2 regions of the Arthrobacter parietis genome follow, and region 1 is predicted to be linked to the other one. Evidence: predicted binding sites of a transcription regulator. Region 1 holds the regulator's gene; the other holds the start of a gene.
The links. Region 1 encodes LexA, which represses DNA repair genes until DNA is damaged. Its sites were predicted from a motif close to TCGAACANNTGTTCGA; they were not measured.
Positions count from the first base shown of each region.

Region 2: ABFX19_RS02140 (HNH endonuclease signature motif containing protein) is a predicted target of LexA. The motif match lies at 6,829-6,844, and genes of this name have one in related genera.

Region 1 covers NZ_BAAAON010000010.1:252,704-263,120, forward strand. The annotation lists gene hflX (GTPase HflX) at 1-1,275, shown strand, start outside; gene ABFX19_RS15855 (ATP-dependent DNA helicase) at 1,268-3,289, shown strand; gene lexA (transcriptional repressor LexA) at 3,310-4,041, opposite strand; gene ABFX19_RS15865 (LysM peptidoglycan-binding domain-containing protein) at 4,332-4,721, shown strand; gene ABFX19_RS15870 (histidinol-phosphate transaminase) at 4,842-5,951, shown strand; gene hisB (imidazoleglycerol-phosphate dehydratase HisB) at 6,019-6,636, shown strand; gene hisH (imidazole glycerol phosphate synthase subunit HisH) at 6,633-7,271, shown strand; gene ABFX19_RS15885 (hypothetical protein) at 7,275-7,430, shown strand; gene priA (bifunctional 1-(5-phosphoribosyl)-5-((5-phosphoribosylamino)methylideneamino)imidazole-4-carboxamide isomerase/phosphoribosylanthranilate isomerase PriA) at 7,475-8,227, shown strand; gene ABFX19_RS15895 (SseB family protein) at 8,230-9,096, shown strand; gene ABFX19_RS15900 (MFS transporter) at 9,136-10,417, shown strand, end outside.
Region 2 covers NZ_BAAAON010000001.1:446,815-457,231, reverse strand. The annotation lists gene proC (pyrroline-5-carboxylate reductase) at 192-1,025, shown strand; gene ABFX19_RS02160 (potassium channel family protein) at 1,063-1,731, opposite strand; gene ABFX19_RS02155 (TrkH family potassium uptake protein) at 1,724-3,136, opposite strand; gene ABFX19_RS02150 (acetoin utilization protein AcuC) at 3,295-4,443, shown strand; gene ABFX19_RS02145 (ArsR/SmtB family transcription factor) at 4,555-5,004, shown strand; gene ABFX19_RS02140 (HNH endonuclease signature motif containing protein) at 5,142-6,695, opposite strand; gene ABFX19_RS02135 (3-deoxy-7-phosphoheptulonate synthase) at 7,127-8,206, shown strand; gene ABFX19_RS02130 (helix-turn-helix domain-containing protein) at 8,361-8,573, shown strand; gene ABFX19_RS02125 (30S ribosomal protein bS22) at 8,771-8,869, shown strand; gene ABFX19_RS02120 (HAD family hydrolase) at 8,918-9,760, opposite strand; gene ABFX19_RS02115 (glutaredoxin family protein) at 9,894-10,163, shown strand; gene ABFX19_RS02110 (redox-sensing transcriptional repressor Rex) at 10,306-10,417, shown strand, end outside.

The DNA of each region.
Region 1 (10,417 bases):
CTTCGCCTTGAGCGGGTGGTGCTGGCCGGCATCTGGGGCGAAGGGACGGTTGATGACGCTGAAAATTCACTGCGTGAACTCGCTGCCCTGGCTGAGACGGCGGGATCGGAAGTGCTTGACGGCATCATCCAGCGGCGCCTGAAGCCGGATCCCGGAACGTTCCTCGGGGCCGGCAAAGCGGAAGAGCTCAAGAACATTGTGATGGCCACTGGTGCGGACACCGTTGTCGTTGACAGCGAACTGGCCCCCTCCCAGCGCCGGGGGCTTGAGGACATCGTCAAGGTGAAGGTCATCGACCGCACGGCGCTCATCCTGGACATCTTTGCCCAGCATGCAAAGTCCCGTGAAGGCAAAGCGCAGGTCGAGCTTGCGCAGCTTGAGTACCTCCTTCCGCGGCTGCGCGGCTGGGGCGATTCGATGTCCCGTCAGGCTGGCGGCCAGGTTGGCGGCGCCGGTGCCGGTATGGGTTCACGCGGGCCGGGTGAAACCAAGATCGAACTCGACAGGCGGAAGATCCGCACGCGGATGGCCAAGCTGCGGCGCGAAATCGCGGGCATGAAGCCCGCACGCGAGACCAAGCGCGCCAACCGTCGTCGTCATGAGGTTCCATCAGTGGCAATTGCCGGGTACACGAACGCCGGAAAGTCGTCTCTCCTCAATCGGTTGACCGATGCGGGCGTGCTGGTGGAGAACGCGCTGTTCGCGACCCTGGACCCCACCATCCGCCGGGCACAGACGCCTGACGGACTCGAGTTCACTCTTGCTGACACCGTCGGTTTTGTCCGGTCGCTCCCCACCCAGCTCGTCGAGGCGTTCCGTTCGACGCTCGAGGAAGTTGCTGATGCGGACCTGATCCTCCACGTTGTGGACGCATCCCATCCGGATCCGGAGGGGCAGATCACAGCGGTCCGCGACGTCCTGACGGAAGTCGACGCACGCAAAGTGCCTGAGATCGTCGTCCTGAACAAGGCCGACGCGGCAGATCCGTTTGTGCTTGAACGCCTCAGGCAGCGCGAACCCCGCCATGCAATTGTTTCCGCCCGCACAGGTCAGGGGATCGAGGAGCTGCTGGAACTGATCAGCCAGTCCATCCCGCGTCCAAGCGTGAAACTGACTCTGCTCGTGCCCTACCAGCGCGGAGACATCGTGAGCCGACTGCATCAGCCGGACGCAGAGATCCTCGGCCTGGAGCATGTGGAGGACGGCACTCGGGTAGATGTGATGGTCAGGGAAGGTCTGGCGGCAGAACTGGAGCCGTTCGTCACGCATGGCTGAGGGAAGCATCAGTCCCCTTCGACTGCTTGATGACGTCGTAGCGGCGATGGGCGGGCAGCAGCGTAGCGGGCAGCATGAAATGGTACGCCAGGTCGAGGAAGCAATCGGCAACGGCACACACCTGTTGGTGCAGGCCGGAACCGGAACAGGGAAGTCACTGGCCTATCTGCTTCCGCTCATCGCGCATGCCGTGAAGGGTGACACAACCTCGATCGTCTCGACGGCCACCCTTGCCCTTCAGTCCCAGATCGTCAACCGCGATCTGCCGAGACTTCTCGAGACCCTGCGTGGTTCGCTTCCTCGGCCGGTCGACGTAGCGCTTCTGAAAGGCCGGGGGAACTATGTCTGCCGGCATAAGACGGCAGGAGGTTTCCCCGACGAGGATGATTCGGGAGCCCTCTTCTCACTCGACGGTGACACCGCGGCGCCGCATCCTGCGGCAGGACCTTCCACCCCGCTCGGACGCGAAATCGTGCGGTTGCGGGAATGGGCGGAAGAAACGGAGACCGGGGACCGGGACGAACTCCTTCCCGGTGTCAGCGACCGGGCCTGGCGCCAGGTATCGGTGTCCAGCATGGAGTGCCTTGGTGCGCAGAAGTGTCCCGTTGCTGAGGAATGCTTCAGCGAGCGCGCACGGGAGAGGGCAGGAAAAGCGGACATTGTCATCACCAACCATGCGCTGCTGGCGATCAACGCTTTCGAGGGGCTGGCGGTCCTTCCGGAGCACGACGTAGTGGTCATTGACGAGGCGCACGAGCTACACGACCGCGTCACGTCTGCGGTGTCTGGGCAACTGTCAGGAGCACTGATCGGCGCTGCGGCCTCAGCGGCGAGGCGCCATCTCGGTTCCAACACGGACACATTGGCGGCCGCACAGGATGCCTTCGAGAACGCGTTCGACGCTCAGCCCACGGGTCTGATGGCTGGGGGACTCGACGAGTTGCAGGAACTCGCGCTCGTGCAATTGCGGGAGTCATGCCGACTCGCGCTGTCCGAATCGAGTTCCGACGGGTCCTCCCAGTCGGCAGACGGTGGCCGCCAGATGGCACGCTCACGGCTGTTGGTATTGCTCGAATTGTCCGAACGGATGGTCGCCGCAGGTGGCGCGGGCGAAGTGCTCTGGTCGAGTCGGCCAAGTACCTTTACACCGGGCTCCGGTTACTCCGCAGCTGATGACTCCTCGCCTGCCACGATCAGCATTGCGCCGCTGTCGGTTGCCGGGCGTCTGAGGCGGGGATTGTTCGAGGACCACACGGTTGTGCTCACGTCAGCTACGCTCGCAATCGGCTCGGAGTTCGGACCGGTTGCCGGGTCCCTCGGTTTGACGGGCGAGGGAGCGCCGTCATGGACCGGCGTGGACGTTGGCAGCCCATTCGACTACCCCCGACAGGGTGTCCTGTACGTTGCCAAGGACCTGCCCAAACCGGGCCGCGGGACTTCCGGGGAACAACTGGATGAGCTGGAGGCGCTCATCAAAGCCTCCCGCGGAGGAGCGCTGGGACTGTTCTCTTCGCGGCGTGCGGCGGAGGACGCTGCTGACGCGTTGAGGGACCGGCTCGACGTTGAGATTCTCTGTCAGGGTGAATCTTCCATGTCCGCGCTGGTGAAGCAGTTTTCAGAGGAGCCCGACACCTGCCTGTTCGGCACTATGTCGCTGTGGCAGGGCGTCGATGTGCCTGGAACTGCCTGCCGGCTTGTCACCATCGACCGCATACCGTTTCCCCGACCTGATGATCCGCTCATGACTGCGCGGACCCGAGCTGTCGCAAAGGCCGGAGGCAACGGATTCATGAATGTTTCCGCTACCCATGCCGCCGTTCGTCTTGCGCAGGGAGCCGGCCGTCTCATCCGCTCCCACGATGATCGAGGCATGGTGGCAGTACTGGACTCCCGGCTGGCAACCGCGGGCTACGGCGGCTTCCTCAGGGCTGCGCTACCGCCGTTTTGGTCGACGACGGACCGCGCAACGGCGCTCGGGGTCCTCTCCCGGCTCGCTGAGACGCAGCGCGCCTAGCACCATGCCGCGCGCCTCGGTCAGAGCGCACGCATCACCGAGACAACTTTGCCCATGATGGTGGCGTGGTCACCGAGTATCGGCTCGTAATTGGTGTTCTGCGGCAGAAGCCAGGTGTGACCGTCACGCTGCCGGAAGGTCTTCACTGTGGCCTCATCATCGAGGAGTGCTGCCACCACATCGCCGTTCTCGGCTGTGCTCTGCTGGCGGACCACTACCCAGTCTCCGTCGCAGATCGCTGCATCAATCATGGAGTCACCTGAAACACGCAGCATGAACAGATCGCCGTGCCCGACGAGCTGCCGGGGCAGTGGCATGACATCCTCAACAACCTGATCCGCCAGAATAGGACCTCCGGCTGCAATCCGTCCGACCAGCGGGACCATTGCCGCGTCGACGGCCGACGATGCCCGCGCAGGTTCCTCTCTTTCGGCGGAGGAGGGCAGCGCACGCGGTGTGCTGTCACCGAGCGTGAGAGGAAGCAGGATTTCCATCGCTCGCGGGCGCTTGGGATCGCGGCGGATGTAACCCATGCGTTCCAGCTGTGAAAGCTGGTGCGTGACGCTGGACAGACTCGCAAGACCTACGGTGTCACCGATCTCGCGCATTGAGGGCGGGTAGCCGTGCGCAGCTACGCTGCGCTGAATTGTCTCAAGAATTTTTGTCTGACGTGCTGTCATTCCCTTTGGCATGGCCCTGCCGCGCGGCCTTCCGCGTCCGCGCTTCGCATCGGGCGAAGGCACCTCTGCCATGTCCTTTGCCGCACTGAGATCTGCCACGAGATGCATCCCTTCCTCCGGCCGGGCCCGGACTGCCGGCTCGCCAACCATTTTTGTCAGTGGCGGGTGATGAGCTGGTTTGTGAAGCAGCCGGACCGTCACCCTTACCAGGAACGCTAGGGGAAGCGGGACGCGTTTTCAAACATTTGTTCGAGTGAGTCTCGACAATATTAGTTTACAAGTGCTAATAATAAGTGCAGAGGAATAGAACACAGCTTCGAACAAAGCTGTGGGAGATCCACACAACGAGAAAGGTGGACGCCATGTCTACGCTCCATATCGCAGGATCAGCTTCCGTACTTCACCCAGAGGACCGTGAGAATAACGGGCCGGCTGCGGCGCCGCGCCTTCATCTCACCCGTCGCGGCTGGGTGGTTCTGGTGGCAATTCCGGTCGCATTGCTTGTTGCCGTACTGCTGGTGGTTGCTTCGTTCTTCACCTCCCAGGCGCAGGCAGCGACAGCCGGCGGTGACCTCACGGACACTGTCCGGGTCAGTGTTGCATCGGGGGAGACACTCTGGGCTCTTGCTGCCGAGTACGCGCCGGAACGTGATCCGCGAGCCGTCGTTGAGGAAATCGTCGAACTGAATGTTCTAGGCTCGTCGACCGTGCAGGCCGGGCAGTCGCTTCATATTCCGGTTGGAAATCCATAAGGAGCGGATCTGCTTCCGCACAGCGGTAGGCGCGCTGATTCTTCACAGGTTGGCTCGTAACAGTTCGCCCGGCTTCAGCGGAATTCTTCGTGGCGGATGGGGCGGCCTTAAACTCTCATGGTGACCGATCCGCTAGAACGCCTTAACAGACTGCCGATCCGCGAGAATCTGCGCGGCCTTCGACCATACGGTGCGCCCCAGATCGATGTGCCCATTCTGCTGAACGTCAATGAGAACACCCATGGCGTTCCGGAGGATGTTCGCAGTGCAATTGTTGAAGCAGTCGAGGGCGCCGTGGCGGGGCTGAATCGCTACCCTGACCGGGAGTTCACCGTGCTTCGCGAACATCTCGCCACGTACCTAGGGCACGGACTCACCGCGGACAACATCTGGGCGGCGAATGGATCCAATGAGGTTTTGCAGCACGTCCTCCTCGCGTTCGGCGGACCGGGCCGGACTGCGTTGGGATTTCCTCCCACCTACTCGATGTATCCGCTGCTCGCAGGCTCCACCGGTACTGGATACCTGACAGGTTCGAGGGATGAATCCTTCGACCTGGACGCTCGTACCACCGCCAGCGAGGTAGCCGCCACGGGCGCAAACATTGTCTTCCTGTGCAGCCCGAACAACCCGACCGGCACAGCGCTTCCCCTGGAGGTGGTTTCCGAGGTCTACGATGCAGGCGAAGCGGCGCAGGCAATCGTCATTGTGGACGAGGCGTATGCAGAGTTTTCCCACTCCGGCACTCCGAGTGCGCTGGAGCTCCTGCCCGGCAGGGAACGGCTTATCGTCTCGCGCACCATGAGTAAAGCCTTTGCGCTGGCCGGAGCCCGTCTCGGGTACTTGGCCGCAGCGCCGGAAATTGCGGATGCGCTTCGGCTCGTGCGTCTCCCGTACCACCTGTCGGCGATTACGCAGGCCACGGCTGTCGCGGCGCTGACCCATTCGGCGAAGCTGCTCGCCAACGTGGATGAGATCAAGCGGCAAAGAGACCGCATTGTGTCCGGGCTGACGGGGATGGGTCTGCCCGTTGCACCTTCGGACTCCAATTTTGTGCTGTTCGGAGGGCTCGATGATCCGGGCGCCGTCTGGCAGGACCTGCTTGATGCCGGGGTGCTTATCCGGGACGTCGGGATTCCGGGCCACCTTCGGGTGACCGCCGGAACGCAGGAAGAGACCACAACCTTCCTGAAAGCCCTCGAATCTTTGATCCGGCCGCGTGTCTCCTAAACTGGACCGGGACGCACATGCGGGCCCGCCGCCCGTCTCGCTGCCGAAACAACCGTAAGGACCATCCATGACCGCGGAAGCTACTGCCAATCGCGCTGCCCGACGTGAGCGGACCACGAGTGAGTCGTCGGTGTTCGTCGAGGTCGATCTAGACGGCACCGGGCGCTCGGAGATCAGCACGTCCGTGCCGTTCTACGACCACATGCTGACGGCCCTGGCGAAGCACTCATTGATCGATCTCACCGTGAGGGCCACCGGCGACACCCACATCGATGTCCACCACACTGTGGAGGATGTAGCAATCACATTCGGTGAGGTTCTGCGCGAGGCTCTCGGCAACAAGGCAGGTATCCGGAGGTTTGGTGAGGCAACTGTGCCCCTGGACGAAGCTCTCGCCAATGCCGTCGTCGACATTTCCGGGCGCCCCTATCTGGTTCACTCGGGTGAACCCACAGGCCAGGAGTACCACCTCATCGGCGGACATTTCACGGGGTCCCTGACGCGCCATGTCTTCGAGGCGATCACCCTGCACGCCCAGATTTGCCTGCATATGACGGTCCTTGGCGGCCGGGATCCGCACCACATCGTCGAGGCCCAGTTCAAGGCTTTCGCCCGCGCCCTGCGCGCCGCGGTTGAACCGGACCCACGGGTGAGCGGAATCCCTTCCACCAAGGGAGCGCTATGAGTGCGCCGAAAGTGACGGTTCTCGACTATGGTTCCGGGAACATTCGTTCGGCGGTGCGGGCACTGGAACACGTCGGCGCTGAAGTCACGCTGAGTTCAGCGGCTGATGATGTCCTCAACGCCGACGGGCTCGTCGTGCCCGGTGTGGGAGCGTTTGCCGCCGTCATGCAGGGCTTGAAAGAGGTTGACGCGCTGCGCATGATCGGCCGTCGTGTTGCCGGCGGTCGCCCCGTCCTCGGAATCTGCGTCGGGTTGCAGATCCTGTTCGAGGAGGGCGTGGAACACGGCGTACGGACCCAGGGCATGGGGGAGTGGCCAGGTACGGTCGAACGGCTCAAGGCGGAAGTTGTGCCGCACATGGGCTGGAACACCGTCGACGCCCCCGCCGGGTCGGTGCTTTTCGAGGGCATTGCTGAAGAGCGCTTCTACTTCGTTCACTCCTACGGTGTGCAGGAATGGAACTTCGACGTCACCCAGCCGGCTATGCGGCCGCCGCTCGTCACCTGGTCCACGCACGGCAGCCCGTTCATTGCCGCGGTGGAGAATGGTCCACTCTCCGCCACGCAGTTCCACCCCGAAAAATCCGGCGACGCCGGTGCGCAGTTGCTGCGTAACTGGACCGGCAGCCTTCGCTGATCCATGTGGAGCCTGATTCTCATGGGACTGGCGGGGCTGCTGATCGGCGGCGTCGTTTCATTCCATCGCCAGCAGATGCCCCGCGCGCTCACCATCAGCTTCGGCGTTCTCGCCGTCCTGGCGCTGCTCGCCGCGTACCTGCTCACCCTGACCCCTTAGCCGTCCAACTGCGCCGGCGCGAATCTTAAGAACAAAGGAAGCGAATGAGTCCCTTCACCGAATCGCCCATCCTCGAACTGCTCCCTGCGGTTGACGTGGCCGACGGCCAGGCCGTCCGGCTGGTACAGGGAGCGGCCGGCAGCGAAACAAGTTATGGCGATCCACTCGATGCCGCACTGCAATGGCAGAACGACGGCGCCGAATGGGTCCATCTCGTTGACCTGGACGCGGCCTTCGGCCGGGGATCAAATCGCGATTTGCTTGCCCGCGTCGTCAAGGAACTGAGCATCAAAGTGGAGCTCTCCGGCGGGATCCGGGATGACGCGTCCCTGGACCAGGCGCTCGAGCTCGGAGCGGAGCGGGTAAACCTCGGCACCGCGGCCCTGGAAAATCCCGTGTGGACAGCCAGCGCAATTGCCCGCTACGGCGACGCCGTGGCCGTCGGTCTCGACGTTCGTGGCACCACCCTGGCTGCCCGCGGCTGGACGGAGGAAGGCGGTGACCTCTGGGAGGTACTCGCCCGCCTGGATGAGGCCGGCTGTGCTCGCTATGTCGTGACTGACGTGACCAAAGACGGAACGCTTCGGGGTCCCAACCTCAAGCTCCTCCGGGAGGTGCTCGAGAAAACCGAGCGGCCCGTGGTGGCATCCGGCGGCATCTCCAGTTTGGATGACCTTGCCGCGCTCCGGCAGTTGGTCCCCGATGGGCTTGAAGGCGCCATTGTAGGAAAGGCCCTCTATGCGGGCGCCTTCACACTACCGCAGGCGCTCGACGTCGCGGGGCTCCCGGAGCGCTAGCCATGGCAGAGCGAAGGCTTCCTGCCCACATCGAAGCGGCGCTGAGCGGTAACATCGCTGACTCGGCAGGCCGCGCCTGGGAAGGAAGGGATCTTTCCGGCGGCGGGAACCCGCTGCACGCCTTCGACAAGGACGACGGCGCGGTGCCGGCGGTTTACGCCGCTGCCCTGCAGGCTCTGGTGCACGGCGCCGCTGATGAGGCCGCAGTGCTGCGGGCGCTGACGGAAATCCGTGTCTTCGTACCGGTGATCGCGCAGCTTGGCGGCCCGGAAGCTGCTGATGATGTCACTGCAGCTCCCGGGGACCGGCACCATGAAGGTGACAAGGAAGCCGACATGGCGCTGGTAACCATCAAGGCGCCGGACGGGCGGAGCGCCCTGCCGGTCTTCACAGCCACGGCGCACCTCCAGAGCTGGCATCCGGAGGCCAGGCCCGTTGCGGTCTTCGCCTCCCGGGCAGCCCTGGCCGCGGTATCCGAGAAAGCTGAACTCATGGTGGTCGATCCGGGCGCAGAAGTGACATTCGTCGTGCGCCGCCCCGCTCTCTGGGCGCTGGCGCAACAGGGCCAATGGTCGCCGTCGTACTCTGATCCGGACCTGGCCCGCCTCGTGGGGAAGGCGGTCGTTCCGGGCGGGAGCATTCGCAGGGTCGAAATCGCGCCCGGGGGAGGAATTTCAAGCCGCACCGCTGGCGGTAAAGTGGTTGGAGGCGGCGGTGCCGGTCCCGAGTTGCGCCTGACCCTCGTACTTGAGGAAGGTCTCTCACAGGAGGACGTCCGCTCCACAGCGGCGGCGTTCCAGGACCGCCTCCAAAACCTGCAGGAGTTTGTCGAGCGGGTGGACTCGCTCGAAATCCGGCTCACGCGTTGATCTTCCACGCGGTTGGGCCCGCGTGAAAGATGAAGAACGTTGAACTTTGCCGTTTACCGGGAGCTGCTCAGGATTGTCCCGGTCCGCCGACTGCTGATCGTGGGAATGATCGCACGCTTTCCCCACTCTGCCGCAGGGGTGCTGCTTACCCTCCACGTGGTGCAGACCCTCGAACGCGGTTATGCCGAGGCGGGCGCCGTAGCTGCAGTGATGACCATCGGTATCGCCGTCGGTGCGCCCTGGCGCGGCCGGCGTGTCGATACAGCAGGCCTGCGGGCCGCGCTGATTCCGTCGGTGATTGCCGAGGCCGTGATCTGGTCGGTGGCGCCCCACCTGTCATACGAGTGGCTGCTGCTGGCCGCGCTCGTTGGCGGCATCTTTACCCTTCCCGTGTTCTCCGTTGTCCGGCAGTCTTTGGGTGTGCTCGTGAGCGGAAACTCCCGCCGGACGGCTTTCACCCTCGACGCGGTGGCCACCGAGGTGATCTTCATGGGCGGGCCGGCGTTGGGGGCTGTGCTCGCAACGCAGGTGTCCACGGTGCTGGGACTGACTGTTGTGGGCTTTTCCACCGCCGTGGCGGGGCTGTTCCTCATGTGGTTCAACCCGCCGACACGCAGTACCCAGCCGGGAGCCGTCGGTGCCACGCTGTCCGGAGGGCAGGATGATGCAGCGGCCGTGGAAGTGTTGGTGGCATCAGCTCCAGCCCACGTCAGTGAAGCGTCAGCAGAACTCGTTCCCGGAGCGCGGCCGGCCCGTGCTGGACGGGCGCGGGCGCGGATGGCGCACAGTTTCGCATGGCTCACGCTGCCGGTGGCCGTGGTCATGATCGTGGCCGCCGGTGCCGGCCTTGTCCTTGCCGGCACGGATGTCGGCATCATCGCGGTACTGGAAGCCGATCAGCGGGCCTTCGAGCTGGGCTGGGTCTTCCTCGCCTGGTGCTCGGCGTCCGTTGTGGGCGGCCTCGTCTACGGTGCCATGCACCGACCGCTCTCGCCGCTGGTGCTCCTGCTGCTGATGGCGGTTCTCACCATCCCGATGGGCTTTGCGGAAAGCACGGTGGTTCTTGCGTTGCTCTCAATTGCGCCAGGGCTGCTGTGTGCTCCGGTTCTCTCCGCGGCCTCGGAGCGGATTGCTCATCTGGTCACCGAGGAACGCAGGGGGGAAGCCATGGGCTGGTATGGCTCAGCCCTCACCTCCGGAGTGGCACTGGGCGCGCCGCTGGCAGGCGTGATGATCGACTCGGTGGGCCCGTGGGGCGGGTTCGTCGCAGTGGGCGCAGCGGCCGCCGCCCTGAGCCTGGCGTGTCTGGGAGCACAACAGG
Region 2 (10,417 bases), on a different contig from region 1:
GCAGCGTGATTGGGGGAAACACTGCTGCGGCTCACCGGCACAGACCGAGCCAGGGAGAGCCCGGTCTCATCACTCGCACCTTTATGAGGTAATAACGACTGTACTGCTATTTCTGGATATTCAGCCCCATGCAGGCTGTGAGGATGCTGGGAATCACTTCCTCATGACACGATGGGCCGATGGCTATCAACATCCCACAGCACATTTCCTTTCTAGGCTGCGGCTCCATGAATGGCGCAATTCTGGCGGGCTTGCTTGCCGCCGGGCTTTCTCCGGCGCAGGTGACCGCCACTGTACGAAATCCTGAGAAGGCGGCCGATCTCTCCCGAAGGAACGGCGTGTCCGTTCTGTCATCAGTGAAGGACCCGGATGCCAACCGCACAGCGGCGGCCAAGGCCGACGTCGTACTGCTGGGGGTGAAGCCAGTTGGCATCCTTGACCTGGCACGGGAAATCTCACCGGCACTGAAGCCGGGCACGGTGGTGATCAGTGTTGCCGCTGCTATCTCCCTCGCCATGCTTGAGGCGGCTTTGCCGGAGGGCCAGCCGGTCATCAGGAGCATGCCCAACACGCCGTCGAGTCTTGGTCGCGGCGTGCTGTCCATTTCCGCCGGCACCAGCGCGACGCCCGAGCTCATGGAGCAGGCGCGCACCGTCCTGGGAGCCGCGGGCACCGTCGTCGAGATCCCGGAAGCGCAGGTCGATGCCCTTTCTGCGGTGAGCGGCTCCGGGCCGGCGTACGCGTTCTACCTTGCCGAGGCAATGGCGGCCGCCGGGGTCAAGCTCGGCCTCGATGAGGAACTCGCGAAGCTGCTCGCTACCGAGACCGTGGCCGGTGCCGGATTCATGCTTGCGGAGGAGGGTGCTGACGCAACGGCACTACGCACGGCAGTGACCAGCCCGAACGGAACAACGGAGCGCGCGATTGCCACCTTCGATGAGCAGGGCCTGCCGGATATCGTGGCTGCGGGCGCCCGGGCGGCAGCTGAGCGTGCCGCTGCCATCACCCGTGAACTCGGCGGTTGATCGTTCAGCGGTAGCCGGACGGGCGGTAGGCAGGCACTCAGGGGCGGGCGGCGAAGCGCTCGAGGAGGTCCACGTGTCCCGAGACGATCAGCATGTCGCGGCTGGTCACTTTAGTTTCCGGCCGGGCGTAGGTGAAGTCCTCACCGGGTGACTTCACACCGACCACAGTGATCCCGTACTTTGAGCGCACCGCCGATTCGCCAAGGGTGAAGCCCTGCGTTTCTTTCGGCGGGTACATCTTCACGATGGCAAAGCCGTCGTCGAACTCGATGAAGTCGAGCATCCGCCCGCCCACGAGGTGAGCGGCCCGCTGCCCGGCGTCGGCTTCGGGGTAGATCACGTGATTGGCGCCGATGCGCTTCAGTATCTTGCCGTGTGAGGGTGTGATGGCCTTGACCCAGAGGTTGTCAATATTGAGGTCCACCAGATTGGCGGTGATGAGGACGCTTGCCTCAATGGAGGTTCCCACACCGACGACGGCGGCGGGAAACTCCTGTGCGCCGAGCTGGCGAAGCGCGTCGATATTGGTGGCGTCGGCCTCCACCACGTGGGTTAGTGTGCCCGACCACTTCTGAACCAGTTGCTGGTCCTTCTCGATCGCAAGGACCTCACGGCCCTGCTTCACCAACTGTTCCGCCGTGGCTGAGCCGAATCGTCCCAGCCCGATCACGAGTACGGGCGCATTGTGTGCTGGTCTGTCAGCCAATGATCGGCCTCTCTTCGGGGTAGTGGTAGAGCGTGCTGCGCTGCCGCAGGGCAAGCGCAGAAGCAACGGTAATCGTTCCGAGGCGTCCGGCGAACATGAGGGCCGAGAGCACGTACTTTCCTTCCGGTGGAAGTTCGGCGCTGAGGTTGGTGCTGAGCCCGCAGGTTGCGAAAGCAGAAATGACCTCGAAGAGGACCCGGTTCAGCTCCTCTCCGGAGATCCACAGGATCAGGCCCGTGCCGATGAGCACGATCGTTGCGCCGGTGAAGATGACAGAGATGGCCACCCTCATGGCGCCCTGCGGAATCTTCCGTCCGTAAGCGCTGACGTCCGAGTCGCCGCGGGCTTCGGCGAGGATCGCGAGGAACATGACGGCGATGGTTGTGACCTTGATGCCGCCAGCCGTGGAGGCCGACCCGCCTCCGGCAAACATGAGGGCGTCAGTCAGGAGCATCGTTGTCGGCTCCATCTGTCCCTGATCGACCAGGTTGAAGCCGCCGGAGCGGGTCATAATCGAGGCAAAGAGCGCGTTGATCACCTTGTCGCTGCCGCTCAGGTCGCCGATGGTTCGGCTATTGGACCATTCCATCAGCCCCCACAGCACCATCCCGGCGAACACGAGGATGAGGGACACGTTGATGGTGAGCTTGGTGTGCAGGCTCCACTTCCGGACGTGGTGGCGGAACTGGACGAGGATGAGGATGACCGGGAATCCGAGGCTTCCGACGAACACACCGATCATCAGCGGAATGAGGATCCAGAGATCGGTTTCGTAGGGCACCAGGCCGTCCGAGTGCGGAGTGAATCCGGCGTTGTTGAAAGCCGAGATGGCGTAGAAGAATCCGTGCCAGACTGCTAGCCAGAACGGTTCGCCGAGGATTATGAAGCGCGGGATCAGGGCCAGCGCAAGCACCAGTTCCACCACGACGGAGGTGGTGATGACGATTCGCAGCAGTGTGCCCACTTCACCGAGGCGGCTGGCGTTGTTCAATGCGGATTGCGCGAGTAACTTGCCGCGGACGCCGAGCCGCTTGCTGACCACCAGTGCCAGGAGCGAGGCGAGGGTGAGGGTTCCGAGCCCGCCGACGAAGATGCCGATGAGGATGATCAACTGACCGAAGAACGACCAGTGGGCTGCCGTGGACACCACAGTCAGTCCCACTACGCACACTGCGGAGACCGCTGTAAACATGGCGTCGTGCAGGGGAGTGACTTCGCCGGTGCTGCTGGCGAACGGGAGGCTGAGTAATCCGGTGAAAATGAGGACAACCAGGGCAAAGACCAACAGCGCAACGCGTGCCGGTGAACTGTTTACTACGCTGTCGATGAAGTCGCGTGCCCGGCCAAGCAGCTGCAGATGAACCTGGTCTTCCCCTCCTAACCAGGAGGGGTGTGTTCGTGCCATGCTTGCTGATCCGCTCCGTTTCTCCTGCTGAGTCCTTCGAGTAGTAAATCACTTCCACTCCTGCGCCGTGGGCAGGACGGGTCCGGATCGCGTAGCCTGCTTGAGTGGCCAGTAGCTCCGTTCCCGCCGTTGCAACGAGAGTGGTGTGGGACGAATCCATGCTCGCGTACAACTTCGGTGCCCATCACCCCATGAATCCGCAGCGGCTTGAGCTGACTGCCCGACTCATTCGCGAGCTGGGTTTGTTCGACCTTCCGCAGGTTTCCGTGGAGGTTCCGGATGTGGCCGATGAAGCCAGTCTACGGACGGTCCATGACGCCTCGTATGTGCAAGCCGTCAAGGCGGCGGACGAGGATCCCGAGGCCTGCGATGGCACATCGGGGTTTGGAACTGACGACACTCCTGCCTTCGCCGGAATGCATTCCGCCAGTGCCCGATTGGTTGGCGGTTCTCTTGCTGCAGCTGATGCAGTCCTGTCCGGCACCGTTCAGCATGCCGTGAACTTCGGCGGGGGAATGCATCATGCCGGCCGGGCCCGGGCAAGCGGGTTCTGCATTTACAACGATGCCGCTGCAGCGGTCCAACGGCTGCTGGATGCCGGTGTGAAACGCGTGCTCTATATCGACGTCGATGCTCATCATGGAGATGGGACCCAGGAGATTTTCTGGGATGACAAACGCGTCATGACCATCTCGCTTCACGAGACCGGCATGAGCCTTTTTCCGGGAACGGGATTCCCAAACGAGATCGGCGGTGCGTCGGCTTCCGGGTACGCGGTCAATGTCGCGCTGCCCACTACCACCGGGGATTCCGGATTCCTGCGGGCGTTCCATGCCGTTGTGCCGCAGCTGGCCGCCGCATTCGCGCCTGAGGTGATCGTCAGTCAGCACGGTTGCGACGGTCACGTGGACGATCCCCTCACCAACCTGCGCATCACCGTCGATGCCCAGCATGCCGCAGCGGTAGCGGTTCGTGATCTCGCCTCGCAGCACTGTGACGGCCGTTGGATCGCGACCGGTGGCGGCGGGTACAACATCACTTCGGTTGTGCCGCGCTCGTGGACCCTCCTTACGGCGGTGGCAGCCGGTGCCGACATCACACTGACGACGCCGGTACCCGCCCCGTGGCGGACGTATGTCGCCGAGCGCTTTGGTCGCGAAGCACCTTCCTTAATGGGTGATGGCTCTGACACCTGGTGGCAGTCGTGGGAAGCCGGGTTTGACCCAAACGAGAATTTGGACCGGTCGATCATGGCAACACGCAAAGCCGTATTTCCGCTTCACGGGCTGGATCCCTGGTTCGATTGACCTGGTTCGATTGACCCTCTGGATGGTGTTGGCTGACGCACGGCTGCTGCCAGCAACCCCTGTGGGAAACCGAGGGATGCCGCTTTCGACATATACGGATATGGTAATGGGATGGTCATGGATGATGTGTTCGGGGTCATCGCCGAAGCCACCCGCCGCCAGATTCTGGGCTCATTGCGGGACGGGGACAAAGCGGTGGGTGAGTTGGTGCTAGAGCTTGAAGTGAGCCAGCCCACGGTTTCGAAGCACCTCAAAGTTCTGCGGGAAGCAGGGCTTGTCACCATGCGGGCGCAGGGCCAGAAGCGCTTTTATTCACTCGAGCCGGAGCCATTGCTCACCGTTGCCTCCTGGCTTGCCGAGTTCCAGTTGCCCGCTCAGAAGGTCAACTCCTCGCTCCCGCCAGCCGTCCTGGAACCGGAACTCGATGCGCTGGTCTCAGTAGGGCCGGGCGTTACTCCCATCGATGGCGCTCAACCGTTCGGGCGGACCGTCGGCAGAGCTGCCGAACGCGCTGCCGACCTTCTGTCCCAGTTTCCGAAGCTGCGCCGCCGCAAGGAGTAGCCGCCGTGGGTGCTCCGTGCCCACGGCCTTCTGCTTACCTGCTGACTGTTCAGGGCGCGGGGATTTGGGCTCGCCGGCACTAGTCGTTTCAGCTGTCCCTGCTGCCTGAGACGTCCGGCTAAGTGCGCGCGATTTGTTCAGCAGAGTGTCCAGTAGTGGTTGCGTTGGGGTTGTTGGTGTGGGTCGAGGTGTGGGGGTGGGATGAACCAGGGGAGGCGGTCCCGTATCTGGATGGTCCATTCGTTTTGATGGATCAGATGGTGGTGGTGGCTGCACAGAAGTATTCCGTTGTCGGTGCTGGTGGTTCCGCCGTGTGACCAGGGTTGGATGTGGTGGGCTTCGGTCCAGTGGGCAGGCATGGTGCAGGTGGGGAAGGCGCAGCCTTGGTCTCGGGCGATGAGGGCTTTGCGTTGTTTGGCTGTGAAGAGCCGTTGTGTGCGGCCGAGGTCGAGGATTTCGCCTTGTCCGCCGAGGACGACCGGGATGATGTCGGCGTCGCAGGCGATTTTGCGGGCTGTGCGGGCGTTGACGGGCCCGGTGTAGGCGAGCGAAGCGCCGCCGGCTGAGGAGAAAGAGGCGTCGGTCGACGGTCCGGTGGCGGATGGGCCAGCAGAAGTGCCGGTGAACGTACCGGTGGCGGGGGAAAACACTCCGGTGCGGGTTTCGAGGTCGCCGAGGAGTGTTTGGTAGTCGATGGTCACGAGTACCTGCGGCCGCTGCCCGCCGGTGGCGGGTAGCTTGTCGGTGGCCAAGGCTATCTGGCAGGCTCCGACGAGTCCGTCCAGGAGCAGCTGTGCCCGTGTCCTGGTCTCGGCGGGTGCTTCGGACTGTTCGCCGCCCGCTTCGCCGTTGGTGCTGCTGTCGCTGGTGTGGCCGTCGCCACCCGCTCCGCCGCTGGTGCTGGCGTCGCTTCCGCTGTCTCCGGGGTTGGTGGTTCGGGGGTTGGTGGCGGTGTTCATGATGGTGGTGAGGTATTCGTATTGTTCATCGGTGGCGGCGATGTCGAGTAGGTGGAGGCCGCGTTTTTTGCCGCGGAGGAATACGCCTTGGCGGGCGGTGAGTTCCTTCTCGCTCGGTTCCGGTCCGTCGGGGTCCAGGTGCGCTTCGACGCGGCCGATGAGTTTGGTGAGGAAATCGGGATCGAAGCGGGTGGCGCTGGCGGTGAGTTGGGCTTCGATCGTGTTGAGCACGGCTGGTTCGGTGGTGAACTGTGCGCGGTCCAGTGCGCTGTTGATCATGGTGGCTGCTTTGCCGGACACCACTCCGGCTGAGACCGCCGCTGCGAGGTGTGCACAGGCGGCGGGTAGGGGTTCTCCGGTGAGTGTGGTGCGGGGGATGAGTTTCGCGCCGAGGCGGAGCCGGCGGTTGGCTTCGCTTCTGCTGATCCGTAGCCGGTCCTGCAGGTATCCGGCGGTGCACCGGTAGGCCGAACGCCCACCGGACTGACCGGACAAACCGAACGCGAAACCGACACCACCACCGGTGGGGGTCCCGTTGTCGGTCGTGGTGTTGTTGGTGTCGGTGGGCTTGCCGCCCGCTGCGGCGCTGCTGCGATCCACTGCCGTTGCCGCAACGAGCTGAAGGTACTCGACCGTCCGGGACAGATCCTCGATCCCGGTCAAATGCTCGGCGACGTTGATCCTGTCCCATTCCCGCGAACTCGGCCACCAAACGCGAGGTGTACGCGGCAAGGAGCTGCTTCAGCTCGCTGATCGAAGGTTCGGAGCAACCGGCCGGATCATCGAATCCGAAGGCTGGGAGAGCGCGCAGCCGTTCGCCGGGGAGGGCGTCGAGTGCGGCTGTCAGGCTCATACTTCATTCTATTAGAAGATATCTTCGAAAGAAAGGGGATGTGGGAAACTTTCAGCGTTGGAGAACTTTCAGCGTCAGCCGTCACATACCGATACCAAAGTTCACAATTCAGATGGCGCCGTCTAACCTCGTTTCATGACAACCCGTTGGTATGCGTATTTTGCGTTGGCTCTGGAGGAGCCTGCGGCCTGACACGCTGACCAACACCTTCAGAGCCAATAGGGCAGGACACGTTTCCTGCCCTTCGTCGTTTCCACGGCGGGTTCTGTAGGACAGCCCCGCCGGAGAACCACCTTCGAAAGCCGGGACCATGAAAACCCTTACTTCAGCCTCTTCCAATCTCAATGTCCGCAGCATTGATCCGCTGCCCACGCCCGCCGCAGTTCTCGCTGAACTTCCTGTCAGTTCCGAGGTTGCAGCATCAATCCGCCGCTCGCGCGAAGAAATCCGGGCAGTCCTCAATGGCGTGGATGATCGCCTGCTCGTCATCGTCGGTCCCTGCTCAATCCATGACCCCGACGCCGGTATCGAGTACGCGCGCATGCTGGCTGACGCCGCGCAAATGCACCGCGAAGATTTGCTGGTGGTTATGCGGGCATACTTCGAAAAGCCCCGCACCACGGTGGGTTGGAAAGGGTTGATCAATGACCCGCACCTGGATGGGAGCCATGATATTGCCGCCGGCCTGCGAACGGCCCGTAGGTTCCTTCAAGAGGTTGCCGCCCTGGGACTTCCACTTGGCACCGAGTTCCTCGAGCCGATCAGCCCCCAATACATTGCGGACCTGATCAGCTGGGGTGCAATCGGCGCCCGGACCACCGAGAGCCAGATCCACCGCCAGCTGTCCTCCGGCCTGTCCATGCCCGTGGGGTTCAAGAACGGAACCGACGGTGGCGTCAGGGTGGCACTCGACGCCTGCGCTGCCGCAGGTGCACCGCAGACCTTCCTGGGGGTCGATGAGGGCGGACGCGCAGCCCTCGTCTCGACCACCGGAAACCCGGACACCCATTTGATCCTTCGCGGCGGATCCGACGGCCCGAACTACAGCCCCGCCCACATTGCGCACGCCTCTGCCGCGCTTGCTGCGGCAGGTCAGAACCAGTGCCTCATCGTGGATGCCAGCCATGCGAATAGTGGCAAGGACCATCGGCGGCAGGCGGACGTCGCCCGGGAACTTGCGGATGCAATATCCGGTTCCGGCACCATAGCCGGCGTCATGCTGGAAAGTTTCCTCGTAGAGGGCGCGCAGAAACTTGATGTGACAGCTGGAGGCAGACTTGCCTACGGCCAGAGCGTGACCGACGCCTGCATGGGCTGGGGTGTTACGGCATCGGTGCTTGGCGATCTCGCGAGAGGTTCGCGCCGGCGTCGTCAGGGTGGCGTTTCGTGACCTTGGCGTGCTTTCACTTTGGTCACAGGAACCACTAGAGTATCTCCCTAGACGGATAATCCTCAGGTCTCAAGGCGACACGCCGTCCGGCGTTCCATCAAGTGCGGTGGGCGCGCCTCTCAGGGTTAGCTCCAGAGAAAAGGACAGTGGTGAGATGGCGAGCGGCAGCAACTTCTCCGACGTGCGCTTCCTGACAGTTGCGGAAGTTGCCGAAGTGATGCGGGTATCGAAGATGACCGTATACCGGCTGGTGCACTCAGGGGACATGCCGGCGGTTCAGTTCGGGCGTTCCTACCGGGTGCCCGAATCCGCTGTGCAACAGTATCTGCGCTCCGCATCCGTGGAGGGTGAGTCGGGTACAGGCTAGGGTCGCGGATGGTGCCGGTCAGGGAGACCGGTCTGAGCGGGTACTCTGTTAAGAAGCGTTTTGCGTAGACGGTCGTATGTGCGGCCGCATGATGTACGTCACCGCGATGTGCGTCTTTTGTCAGATTCGAACGCCCCTGCCGCAGTTCATGCGGTAGAGGTTGTCCGGAACCGGAATGAATAGTTTGTGAGGACTCTATGGGTTCAGTAATCAAGAAGCGCCGCAAGCGGATGGCGAAGAAGAAGCACCGCAAACTGCTTCGCAAGACCCGCCACCAGCGCCGCAACAAGAAGTAGCATCGCATCCGGTCCGCCAGTGAGGCGGACCGGTTTTGCATTTAAGGACTAGCCTCTCATGCGGGTGAAGCCGCGCCACAGGCCGTAGATGGCACCGGCTCCCGTTGCTGCCTTGAGCCCCAATGTTGCCGCACGGCGGCCGCTTCGAAAATCATAGATTGGCCAGTTGGAGTCACGGGCGTGCTTGCGAAGGCGATGGTCAGGGTTGATAGCGATCGGGTGGCCAACAATGCTGAGCAGTGGCACATCGTTGTAGGAATCGCTGTACGCCCAGCAGCGGGACAGGTCCAGGCCCTCTTTCCGGGCAAGTTCGTTGACGGCCGTGGCCTTTGCCGGCCCGTGGAGGAACTCACCCACGAGCTTGCCTGTGTAGAAGCCCTCAGAGACCTCTCCCACAGTGCCGAGTGCACCCGTGAGCCCAAGCCGGTTGGCGATCACGCTGGCCACTTCGACGGGAGTGCCCGTGACCAACCAGACGCGGCGCCCGTTGCGGAGGTGCTGTTCCGCGAGGGCACGCGCTCCCGGCCAGATCTTCGACGCGATCATTTCGTCATAGACTTCTTCGCCAAGGGCCAGCACATCTTCATGCGCAATGCCGATAGCGAAGGCAAGAGCGGCATCACGGACAGCATGGATGTCGGTCATGTTCTCGCCGCGCATCACGAAGCGCAGCTGTTTCCAGGCCAGCCCTGCGGCAAAACGGAGCGTGAAAGCGCGCCGCTGGTACATCTTGCGCGCCACATGGAAGAGACTGGCGCCGCGCATCATCGTGTTGTCGACGTCGAAAAATGCTGCTTCCCCGGCCGGTCCGCCCAGCGGAGAAGATTCGGCAGGCACAGTCTCCGTGGAAGACCCGGGCTCGACTGCGGGTCGGAGGCTGGCTGCGGACATAGCACGAGTCTAATCACTGGTTGGCGTTCAGCGTGTCCGCGGACACCCACAGCAACCAGCCGATTTTTCACGCTTCGAGGGCGTTCCGTAATGGCGACCTGCACGGAGCCCGCGGCCAGTAAGCTTGTGGACCATGACTCAGCAGACCCAACCGCCTGTCGCGGAATGGAGCACGGGCCTCGTGTTGGTGACGAGGCCGGACTGCCACCTCTGTCACGCCGCCCGGGAGATAGTGAGCCGCGTGGCTGCCGAACTGGGCGTGCTTTGGCGGGAAGAGTCGATTGCCGATCACGCCGATCTGCTGGAACGATTCTCGGAAGAGGTGCCGGTTCTGCTTCTCGACGGGGTCCAGCGGGACTTCTGGACAATCGACGAAGCGCGCCTGCGCAGGCTACTCACCTGAGCCGTTGTGCTCAGCGCCCTCCTGACTTTGAGGGCTTCCACCAGGGACCTAAAGTGGGACTATCCCGCCGTCATCCTCCGGCGGGCGGGCGGAGCAGTTCAGGCCGCCGGCGAACAAATAACGGAGAGATGAACCAGTGACCATGTCGGAGCTTCCCGGATTACGGTCCGCCGCGAGCGATCAGCAGGGCAGGCAAATTCCGCCTGCATCGCTCGCCCGCCTGACCATTTATCTGCGCGCCCTCAACTCCCTTC